DNA from 2 places in the Labrenzia sp. THAF187b genome. Region 1 is predicted to be linked to the other one. Evidence: predicted binding sites of a transcription regulator. Region 1 holds the regulator's gene; the other holds the start of a gene.
What was found. The regulator PhoB, encoded in region 1, activates phosphate uptake and scavenging genes when phosphate is short. The targets are predictions, from matches to a motif close to TGTCATNNANCTGTCAT.

Region 1 (5,689 bases):
TCTCAGCAATCAGACACGAGATCTCGTGAGGCAAATCACCAAGAGGCACTAGATCTGCCAGCATTAAGCGTGCTTGCGCATGCTTAACACGGGGTTAATGGCCGCAGGACGGTCAAACTAAAGGGTGCGGCAATGAGTTGGACAAACGAACGAGTTGAGCTTCTCAAAAAGCTTTGGGGCGACGGCTTGAGCGCAAGCCAGATCGCAGGCGAACTGGGTGGTGTTACCCGTAACGCCGTGATCGGCAAGGTGCACCGCCTTGGCCTGTCCGGCCGCGCCAAGTCCACCTCTTCAAGCGCCAAGCCGCGCCGGCCGCGCACCGCAGCTCCTGCCACGGGTGCAGCGCCGAAGAAACCGACGACGTCACATCCGCAGTCGATCGGCGCAACGGCCCTGAAAGCAGACATCTCGCCTGCACCAGTGGTGGCTGCCAAGCCGCGCGTGGAGCCGATTGCAGAACTTGTTCCGATCTCGCAGCGGGCAACGATCCTGACGCTGACCGAGCGGACCTGCAAATGGCCGATTGGCGACCCGGCAACCGACGACTTCTACTTCTGCGGCCGCCAGTCCGATGCCGGCGTCCCCTACTGCGCTCATCACTGCAAGATCGCGTATCAGCCGGTCGCCGACCGCCGCCGCGACCGCAAGACGATGGCTCAGGCAGGCTGATAGCCTCGCACCGAACCAATTCATGAGAAAGCCCGCCATCTGGCGGGCTTTTTTCGTTCCTTGAACACACTTTCGATCGCCAATGACTGGTCGCAAACCCGCTTTCGGAATCTCGCAGGAAGTGTGACTTTCTCTCGCGCTCCCGAGGCTAACGGCATCCGGTTATTCGACTAGTCTATCGACCAGGATCGCGTTCAACCTGGAACCGGAGCGCCGCAGCTTCGCAAGATCTTGAAATTCCGCAGAAGTCCAGAAATCGTTAGCGCTTTCCCGGTCAGGGAACTCGAGGATAAAAGCTGCATCCGGGATCAACAGATCCCCTTCAAGACCGCTGGGATTGCCACCACGGACAAGGAACCGCCCTCCATGTGCCGCAACCAGGTCTGGAATTCTTGCAAAGTACTCCGCCATCCAGTCGCGATTTTGAATTTGCATCTGGCCGATCACAAACGCTGTCATGAGTTCACTTTCAAAACGGGCTGATCTCCACCCCGAAGCTAGCCAATCAACAACAACGGTACAACCGCGCCGCCTGGCATGCTGGTTCCCGGAGGTGTTTCCTCCGTGATGAAAAACTTGAGGGCAAGACAAAAAAGCCCGCCAATGGCGGGCTTCATTCAGGGCGTTGGCCGGTGAAATCAGCCGACTGCCGTGAACTGGTCATTAAAGGCGTATCCGGCACCACGGACGGTACGGATAGGATCCTTCGCCTTGCCCTTGTTCAGAGCCTTGCGCAAGCGACCGACGTGAACATCGACAGTGCGTTCGTCCACGTAGACATCGTGACCCCAGACCCCATCCAGCAGTTGTTCGCGGGAGAAGACACGGCCAGGCGATGTCATCAGGAATTCCAGCAGGCGGAATTCCGTCGGCCCCAGGTGTATTTCCTTGGTGTTGCGGCGAACACGGTGCGTTTCGCGATCCAGTTCGATATCGCCCGACCGCAACATGCTGGACACCACTTCCGGGCTTGCCCGGCGCAGGATGGCGCGCACGCGGGCCATCAATTCCGGTACCGAGAAAGGCTTGACCACGTAGTCGTCGGCACCGGTCGACAGGCCGCGGATGCGCTCTGCTTCCTCACCGCGTGCCGTCAGCATGATGACCGGCAGGCGCTCGGTGTCTTCGCGCGCCCGCAGGCGGCGGCACAGTTCAATTCCGGACAGTCCCGGCAGCATCCAGTCGAGCAGCAACAGATCCGGCAGGCTTTCCCGCAGGCGGATTTCCGCCTCATCACCCCGGACACAGGACTCGACCGAGTACCCTTCCGCTTCCAAATTGTATCTCAATAGAAGGCTGAGCGGTTCTTCGTCTTCAACGATGAGCACCTTCGGCATACATCTCGCTCCAATTACCGCAACCGGCGCCGAAGCGCCGGCCGTTAAGATCTTCTGCAAATCCGACGATTACCAGCAGGTCAGACCGCGCCTGTTTCGTCGACCTTTGCCCGGTCTTCCGGCAAACGCTCGCCAGTGACCATGTAGTAGACGTTCTCGGCGATGTTCGTCGCGTGATCGCCGATGCGCTCGATGTTCTTTGCGCAGAACAAGAGATGGACGCACTGGGTAATGACCCGCGGGTCTTCCATCATGTAGGTCAGGAGTTCACGGAAGATCGACGTGTAGATCGCATCGACCTCGGCATCGGCTTCCTGAACCCGGCGGGCGGCTTCCGCATCCTTCCGGGCGTAGGCATCCAGCACCTGCTTGAGCTGCGAAAGAGCGAGTTCCGTCATGTGCTCCACACCGATCGCGAGCTTCTTGGACTGCAAGTCGCTGTCGATGGCGATGACGCGCTTGGCAACGTTCTTTGCAAGATCGCCAACACGCTCCAGGTCATTGGCAATGCGCGTTGCAGCGGTGATTTCACGCAGGTCCTGCCCCATAGGCTGGCGGCGGACGATCAGCTCGATCAGCTTGACTTCAAGTTCGTTGTAAAGGCTGTCCAGCCGGACATCGCCCTTGATCGTCGCCTTGGCAAGCTCCAGATCCTGCGACACCAGCGCGGACACCGCATCGGCGAAAGCCTTTTCGGCAATACCACCCATTTCGGCAACCTTGCCGGCCATGGCCGTCAGTTCGTCATCGTAAGCCGAGACTGTATGTTCAGACATCCTGTGTCCCCTTCAGAAACCTAAAAAATGCTTAGCCGAAGCGGCCCGTAATATAGTCCTGCGTACGCTTGTCCTTCGGATTGGTAAAGATGTCCTCCGTCAGACCTTCCTCCACCAAAATACCCAGGTGGAAGAACGCGGTACGCTGAGACACACGGGCAGCCTGCTGCATCGAGTGGGTCACGATCACGATGGTGAAGTTTTCCCGCAGTTCGTCGATCAGCTCTTCCACCTTCGCGGTCGCGATGGGGTCGAGTGCCGAGCACGGTTCGTCCATCAGGATCACTTCCGGGCTGACGGCAATCGCGCGGGCAATGCACAGACGCTGCTGCTGACCGCCCGACATGCCGGTGCCCGGCTCGTCCAGACGGTTTTTGACTTCTTCCCAAAGTCCGGCCTTCTGCAGGCTGGAGGCAACGATCTCATCAAGCTCGGACTTGCTGCGGGCCAGTCCATGGATCCGCGGACCGTACGCAATGTTGTCGTAGATCGACTTGGGAAACGGGTTCGGCTTCTGGAACACCATGCCGACCTTGGCACGCAGCTGTACGGGATCGACCTTGGGATCGTAGATGTCCTCACCGTCGATCTTGATCGACCCTTCCACACGGCAGATGTCGATGGTGTCGTTCATACGGTTGATCGTCCGCAGGAACGTTGACTTGCCACATCCGGACGGACCGATGAAGGCAGTCACGGACCGCGGCTGGATCTCGATGTCCACGTCCTTGATGGCGTGGGTATCGCCATAATAGACCTGCACCTTGTTCGCGGAAATTTTGCTGTCGGTCATGGTTTTCGCCTGTTCAAAATTCGGCATCTCGTTCATCGGAGCAATCCTTACCAGCGGCGTTCAAACCTGCGGCGCAGGATGATAGCGATAATGTTCATGGTCATGAGGAAGACCAGCAGCACGATGATCCCGCCCCAAGCGCGTTCATAGAAGGCCGGGTCGGCACGTTTCGCCCACTCGTAGATCTGGGCCGGCATGGCCGAGTTCGGAGAGAAGAAACCGGCAGCCACACCGTCCGGGAAATTGGAGGCGATGAAGCCGACCATCCCGATCAGGAGCAGCGGAGCGGTTTCCCCAAGCGCCTGTGCCAGACCGATGATCGTGCCGGTCAGAATGCCCGGCATTGCCAGCGGCAGGACATGGTGGAAGATCGACTGCATCTTGGAGGCGCCAATGCCAAGGGCCGCATCGCGGATGCTCGGCGGAACAGCCTTCAAGGAGGCGCGGGTGGAGATGATGATCGTCGGAAGTGTCATCAGCGTCAGCACCAGGCCACCGACCAGCGGTGCGGATTGCGGCAGATGCATGAACTGGATGAACACCGCCAGACCGAGAATACCGAAAACGATGGACGGAACCGCGGCCAGGTTGGAGATATTCACCTCGATCAGATCTGTGAACTTGTTCTGCGGAGCGAACTCTTCCAGGTAGATGGAAGCGGCCACGCCGATCGGCAGCGACAGGAACAGCACCACCAGCATCATGAACAGCGACCCGATCATGGACGCCCCGATGCCGGCCTGCTCCGGACGGCTGTCGGAAGCATCGGTCCCGGTGATGAAGGCCCAGTTGAAGCGCTTCTCCAGAATGCCGGCGGACTGCATCTGGTCAGCCAGATCCAGGTGTGCCGCATCCAGATTCTTGTCTTCGGCAAGATCCTCGCGCTTGACGCGGCCCTTCAGGTAGCCGTCGACACGGGATGAGGCGATCAGCTCGAAGGTTACCGTCGAACCGATCTTGTCCGGGTTGGCAAGCGCAAAGTCACGGACCGTGGCGGCAGCACCCGACGAGAACAGCTTTTGCAGGTCTTTTTCCGACATGTCTGTGGTGATGTTTGCACCGGCGAGTTCCTTGGCAAAGGCGTCGTCGATGATGGCCCGGTACTTGGACGTCTTGACCACCGACTTTTCCGCTTCGGCAATCTGCTCCTGATTGAGCGGTACATCCACCTTCAGGAAGGTCTGGCTGAAGGCGCCAAGGCCGTTGGACAGAATTGCCCACAGCAGCGCAACGAGGAAGAACAGGCCGATGCCGATGGCAATGATGCCGTAGAGCTTGAAGCGCGCTTCAGCGGCGTTGCGCTTTCTGGTCAGCGGATCGAGTTCGAGGATCGACGTGGTCTTGTGCGGGGTCGGAGCGCTGGTCTTGCCCGACGGTGGCGTAAGGGTCGTGTCGGTCATTAGTCGTACTGCTCCCGATATTTGCGCACGATGTAGAGCGCGACGATGTTGAGCCCCAGGGTCACGACGAACAGGGTCATGCCGAGCGCGAAGGCGACAAGGGCTTCCGGGGAGGCAAAGTCGGCGTCGCCGGTGAGCTGGCTGACGATCTTCGCGGTCACGGTGGTCATCGCTTCGAGCGGGTTCATGCTGAGGCGGGCAGCCGCGCCGGCCCCCAGAACAACAATCATGGTTTCACCGATGGCGCGAGAGGCCGCGAGCAGGATGGCCCCGACGATCCCCGGCAGGGCCGCCGGCAGAATGACCTGCTTCACGGTTTCCGAATGGGTGGCACCAAGCCCGAGCGAACCGTCACGCATGGCCTGCGGCACAGCGTTGATGATGTCGTCGGAGAGCGAGCTGACGAAAGGGATCAGCATGATGCCCATGACAGCGCCCGCGGTGAACACCGAGGAAGCACCGGACATCCAGCTTACGCCGAGCGCACCGCCGGAGCCGAAGACGTTCATCAGAAGCGGGCCGACTGTGAGCAGCGCGAAGAGACCGTAAACGATGGTTGGAATACCGGCCAGGATCTCGAGCAGCGGCTTGGCAACGGCGCGTACGTGCGGCGTTGCATACTCAGACAGGTAGATGGCAGCGAACAGACCGATAGGCACGGCGACGGCGAGTGCGATCAGGGAGATATACATGGTCGCCCAGATCAGCGGCACG
Region 2 (5,689 bases), 690 kb from region 1:
GAGGTGATCGAGATAGACGAAGCGGAGACTGGTGGTCCTGATCTTGCCGAGCTAGAGGATGTCTTGCGCAAGGCAGGTGCCGGCCGGCTGATTGTTGGAGCGTTCTCGCTGATGTCCAACGTAACAGGCATCGTTACCGACGATGTGGCGGTCACACGCATTCTGAAGCGTTACGGCGCGCTCAGCGTCTGGGATTGCGCGGGTTCCGGCCCTTACCTGCCGGTTGATATGAAAGCCGGCACGGATGCCCGGAAGGATGCGGTTGTTGTCTCGCCGCACAAGTTCATCGGTGGTCCAGCCGCGTCAGGGGTCATGATCGTGCGCAAGGAAGCTGTCAGCAAGGCGACGCCGGTCTTTCCGGGCGGAGGAACGGTACGCTTCGTCTCGCCCTGGGCTCACGACTATTCAGACAATCTTTCAGCCCGTGAGGAAGCCGGAACACCGAACGTGATCGGCGATATTCGGGCAGCGCTCGCCTTTCTGGTCAAGGAAGCCATCGGGCAGCGGCTCATGGACGAGCGGAACGCCGCCTGGCGCGCCAAGGCGCTGGCCGTCTGGCGTGACAATCCGGCGATCGAGATCCTCGGAAACGACAATGCTCGTCACGCGCTTCCCGTGTTCTCGTTCCGTGTGAAGGATCTGGAACGCGGAGGCTATGTGCACCAACAGCTCGTCACCCGCATGCTGTCGGACATCTATGGCATCCAGGCTCGTGGTGGCTGCGCCTGTGCCGGGCCCTATGCCCATCGGTTGCTGGATATCGGTCCGGAACAGTCCGAAGCGTTGAGGGCCAGTATTCTTTCCGGTGAAGAACTGAAGAAACCCGGCTGGACACGGCTCAATTTTTCAGTGCTCATGACAGTAGACAAGGCGGACAGGATCATTGCCGCCGTCGAAGATCTGGCGCTGCATCCTTATCCGGCCGCGGATTACTACGCGTGCGATGAAACCACGGCCCGGTTCAAGGCCATGCAAGACGCTGCTTGAAGGACACCAAGTCGACATGTGCCGCTGGGCTGCCTGGAGCGGAGCTCCCAAATACCTGGAAGAAGTCATTTGCGATCCGGCGCATTCGCTGATCGACCAGAGCCGCAACGCGCTGTCCTGCAAGACATCGGTCAATGCCGACGGGTTCGGCGTTGCCTGGTACGGCGACCGGGACACCCCTTGTGTCTACAAGGACGTCCGGCCCGCCTGGTCGGATCCAAACCTGTTGCAGATCTCCAAGCACATCCGGTCTCGCCACTTCCTGGCACATGTGCGCGCCTCAACCGGAACGGCGACCACGCGGGACAACTGCCATCCTTTCACGTTCCAGCGCTGGACCTTCATGCATAACGGTCAGGTCGGCGGCTACGACAAGGTGAAGCGTCGCCTCGACAACATGATCCCGGACGACCTTTACCGCGACCGCATTGGCGGCACCGACAGCGAAAGCCTGTTTCTGGTCGCGCTCGCCTATGGACTCAATCTGCACCCGCGCGCGGCCATGGCGAGAGCTGTGTTCGAAGCAGAAGCCCTGTCCAAATACGCCGGAACGACGCCTCACATGCGTTTTGCTGCCGGCTGGTCGGATGGTGAAACGCTCTATGCCGCCCGCTATGCGTCGGACAACCTGGCGCCGACGCTCTATTACCGGGTGTATGACGACGGAGTGATGGTGGTGTCCGAACCGCTGGATGAAGCCCGCGGATGCTGGATGGAAGTGCCTCAGGGCCAGATGATCGAGGTCAGGGACGGCAAGGTGAACCAGGTTGCCTTCCTGAGTGATGAACAACTCGCCGACGCCTGAGGTTCCGGACTGACCTGCCAGGACTGACCTGCCAGAACTGAATTGCCAGATGAGACTGGGCAGCAGCCTCAGAGGCGGAAATTGCTAACGGCATAAGCTCATACTGGCGTTTCGATCCAGTGCCAGGCGATATCGATTTCATCCCGGTCGAAGTGTTTTTCCTGAATGCCGACCATCCGTGCAAACGTGGCGTCGATCGCAACGAGGGCGGCAAGCAACTTGCTGTCCGTAACGATGGCGATCTTGTTGAGATGCTGCATGTTGGCAAGCACCCACCGGATGTCCGTCTTGGCAGCCTCGAAGGAAACGCCGACATGATCGCCAAGAACGACCAGAACGCTGATCTTGCCCTGATCTTCAATCATCTCCTCGGCCTTGGCGATCAGGTTCTTTTCCTGATCAATATCGATTTTTCCGGAAATCTCGACACCGAGAACGGCACCCTGGCTGCGGGGCAGAATGGTGTACATGCTGGTTCCTCCGGCAGTGACTGAACGGCACAACCAGAAGGGTAAACCCAAACACGAAAAATAAGAACCTGCATGACCTTTTTTGCTGACCGCCCGGCAAGGCACCAGGCACCCTTGAGCGGCAAAGTCGATTGTGCAATCAGGCGATTTCCCGTCCGGCGTCCGTCATCATGGCGCGGGTCATCTCGTCGACTTCGTCCCGCAACTGACGCGTGAGGGCACTGCAATCGGTGCGATCACGGCCGTAACCCAGGTTGAACTCATAAAATGGAGGTGCTTGCCTTGGCATCAGAACGTGCTGAAGCATGGTCTCCAGCTTGTCGAACGCCTTGGCAAGTCGGGCTTCAGCGGTTCGTGCCGCTGCATACTCATCCCAGAGCGAGAGCAGCTCGCCAGCCACGTCACCCGGCAGCGGTTTGCACAAGGTCAGGAAGTCCCGCCTCTCGCGTTCCTGCCGGTCGTCGCCCAGCGTCTGGAGCGGAGCGGGGACATCTCCGGAGATGGCTTCGCCCAGGTCATGCACAAGCGTCAGCTTCAGGAGTTTGAGCAAGTCGATTTCTTTCAGCTCTGGTTCGAACAACAGAACCATCAAGGCCAGTCGCCAGCTATGTTCGGCAGTGCTCTCCGGCCTGCCGCCGGTTGTCGTTCCCGAGCGAAGCGTGTCCTTCAGCTGCTCTGCAGCCTGAAGGAAGTCCAGCAGGCCCGTCAGTCTGGTGTGGGAAATTTCAGGAAGATCGAGGGAAGGGGGCGTCTTTGTCATGGTAGCCAGATTATTGCGGGCCACCGCGCCAGGCGAGTTACCGCATAATTTATGCGGCATCCTGTTCTTCACGGACCAGCCGCGCAAACCGTCCGTCTGACAGCGGCAGGCGCGAAATCCGGATGGTGCTCTCCGGGATGGTCATTTCCGGGAAATCAACGTGTTCCGTTCGGTAGACAATGTCAGGAGCATCCGGCTCGAACCAGCCAAAGTCGGTCAGTCTGTGCTCTGTTGCCCGAATGCCTTCGGACGCAAAACGCCACAGGGGCCGGTTCAGAAAATCGTTCACCGGCGCGCGCCATTCGCAGGCACGCGGAACGGACATGGCCAGCAGCCTGTGTGTGAGGTCGCAGACCAGATGCACGGGAACCGCGGACCGGGAGACAAGATCAAGCAGGGCCTTGTCGGCGGCGCTCTCCGGACGTGCCCTCAGCAGACGGGTGATCTTCGCCCTGTCGCTGTCATCCGGCTGCGACTTGCCGCTCTCCCAGCGCGATATCCTCGTCTGCGAGACGCCGAGTTCATGTGCCAGGGCTTCCTGCTTGACCCGGTTCAGTACGCGCCAGCGCCGCAGCGACGGACCAAGACTGGTTTCAAGAACGGCGGTTTCTGTTTGCATTGTGCAAGTGTAACGCGTCCCGGGAATTTTGTGCAGCGGGAAAAGAGGGCACGGCTCACCTGAGCAGGTGTCCGCGCCACCTGTGGGATCAGCGGTACTTCTCGATGAACGCGTCGATCGACAACTTGCGAAAATCGGGCAGCCGTTGCTTCAGCTCTTCATGGGACCAGTCCCACCAGGAGATATCGATCAGCGCCTGTTCCTGCTGTTCGGTGAAACGCCGTTTGATTTCCCTGGCGGCCACACCGCCAACTACGGTGTAGGGGGCGACATCCTTGGAGACGACTGCCCCGGCTGCAACAATAGCTCCGGTGCCGATCGAGACGCCGGCAAGCACCGTGACATTGTGGCCGATCCACACATCATGGCCAATGGTGACCCAGTCGTCCTTGCGCCACTGGAAGAAATCCGCGTCGTCTTCGCCAAGGTCATAGGCAGCAGCGCGGTAGGTGAAGTGGTGCTGGGAGGCGCGCCAGGTTGCGTGGTTTCCCGGATTGATGCGGACGCGACGGGCGATGGAACAGAACTTGCCGATAGTCGACCAGACGACATCGCCTTCCTGCACGATATAGGAATAGTCCCCCATGCTGCTTTCGCGCATTTCCGTGCGTGCGCCAACCTCGGTCCAGATGCCGAGATCACAATTCAGCACCCTGGCCTCCGGGTGAATGTTTGGGGCTTCGGTCAGGGAAGGCTTCTGGGTCGGGGCGGACATGGATGCTCCATATAGCGTTGGAAGGAGTGCGGAAACGGTTTGTAGCCGTGTTGCTGGCACCGGTCGTGACGCTTTGATGACACTGGCGTGACTCCCGTCACTTTTTTTGCATGCATCCACAGCGGTGAAAACGGCATTTGGCGGGTAGAAGCCTTGTATTTGAGCACTGATTTCCGAGTGAATTTCAGCCAGGCATGTGTGACGCCGAGGGGGCCCGGAAAGCGCTGAGAGCGCTGCGGAATTCCCGCCGGAGATGGTTGTTCTGCCAATGCTTCAGGCAGGGATGTCATTGATTTGTCATAAAATTTTGGGCTCCCCGACAAAGGAATGTCATTTTTCTGTAATGGTCCGGTGGCTCTTGTCGCGCAGCACGACGAACACAACGGACAGGGCTGGCGCGTGATTCAATTTCAGGAAGTCACCAAGACCTTCGGGTCTCGGACCGCGGTCAACAAAGTAAGTTTTAATATCGAAAAACCGCAGATGGTCGGGATCATCGGTCGGTCCGGTGCCGGCAAGTCAACCTTGCTGCGCATGATCAACCGGCTGACCCCCGCCAGCGCCGGACAGATCCTGTTCGATGGCCGGGACATTCTCAGCCTGAAAGGCGGCATGATGCGCCGCTGGCAGCGCGACTGCGCCATGGTGTTCCAGCAGTTCAACCTGGTGCCGCGCCTGGATGTTGTCACCAACGTCATGTTGGGGCGCCTCAACGGTCACGGCACCTTGAAGAGCCTCTTCAACATCTTCAGCCAGGAAGACGTCAATTCCGCGCTTGGTGCGCTCGACAGACTGGGCATTGCCCAGGAAGCCACCAAGAGGGCCGAGGAGTTGTCCGGTGGTCAGCAGCAGCGTGTTGCGATTGCCCGCGCTCTTATGCAGGACCCGCACATGATCCTGGCGGACGAGCCGATTGCCTCGCTCGATCCGATGAATGCCAAGATCGTCATGGATGCGCTGCGTGAAATTCACGAGCGCGACAACAAGATCGTCATCTGCAACCTGCACACGCTCGACACCGCCCGGACCTATTGCGACCGGGTGATAGGCATGCGCGACGGTTTCCTCGTGTTCGACGGGGCGCCGGAAGCGCTGACCACGGCTGTCGCACGCGAAATCTACGGTGCCGATGAGAGCTTTAACGAGGCGGCGACATCCACCGCCATCGATGCCGGCCAGTCCGGTTCCAGAGAATCCGCCGGTGCGATGACCCCGGCGGCAGCAGCGGTCTGATCCGGCTGCGCACCCGCTTAACGTCATCAAAATTGAGAACTCTCGGGGAGTGTCCCAAATGAAACTCGTTGCTAAAGTTGCTGCGCTTGCTGCCGTCAGC

Region 2: phnC (phosphonate ABC transporter ATP-binding protein) is a predicted target of PhoB. The motif match lies at 4,641-4,657, and genes of this name have one in related genera.

The regions. Positions count from the first base shown of each region.
Region 1 covers NZ_CP045344.1:5,991,097-5,996,785, forward strand. The annotation lists gene FIV03_RS27480 (GcrA family cell cycle regulator) at 133-669, shown strand; gene FIV03_RS27485 (DUF1330 domain-containing protein) at 832-1,128, opposite strand; gene phoB (phosphate regulon transcriptional regulator PhoB) at 1,308-2,006, opposite strand; gene phoU (phosphate signaling complex protein PhoU) at 2,087-2,782, opposite strand; gene pstB (phosphate ABC transporter ATP-binding protein PstB) at 2,814-3,611, opposite strand; gene pstA (phosphate ABC transporter permease PstA) at 3,623-4,975, opposite strand; gene pstC (phosphate ABC transporter permease subunit PstC) at 4,975-5,689, opposite strand, start outside.
Region 2 covers NZ_CP045344.1:5,298,991-5,304,679, reverse strand. The annotation lists gene FIV03_RS24390 (aminotransferase class V-fold PLP-dependent enzyme) at 1-987, shown strand, start outside; gene FIV03_RS24385 (class II glutamine amidotransferase) at 1,004-1,792, shown strand; gene FIV03_RS24380 (STAS/SEC14 domain-containing protein) at 1,891-2,262, opposite strand; gene FIV03_RS24375 (HD domain-containing protein) at 2,402-3,022, opposite strand; gene FIV03_RS24370 (helix-turn-helix transcriptional regulator) at 3,072-3,641, opposite strand; gene FIV03_RS24365 (DapH/DapD/GlmU-related protein) at 3,730-4,356, opposite strand; gene phnC (phosphonate ABC transporter ATP-binding protein) at 4,756-5,589, shown strand; gene phnD (phosphonate ABC transporter substrate-binding protein) at 5,648-5,689, shown strand, end outside.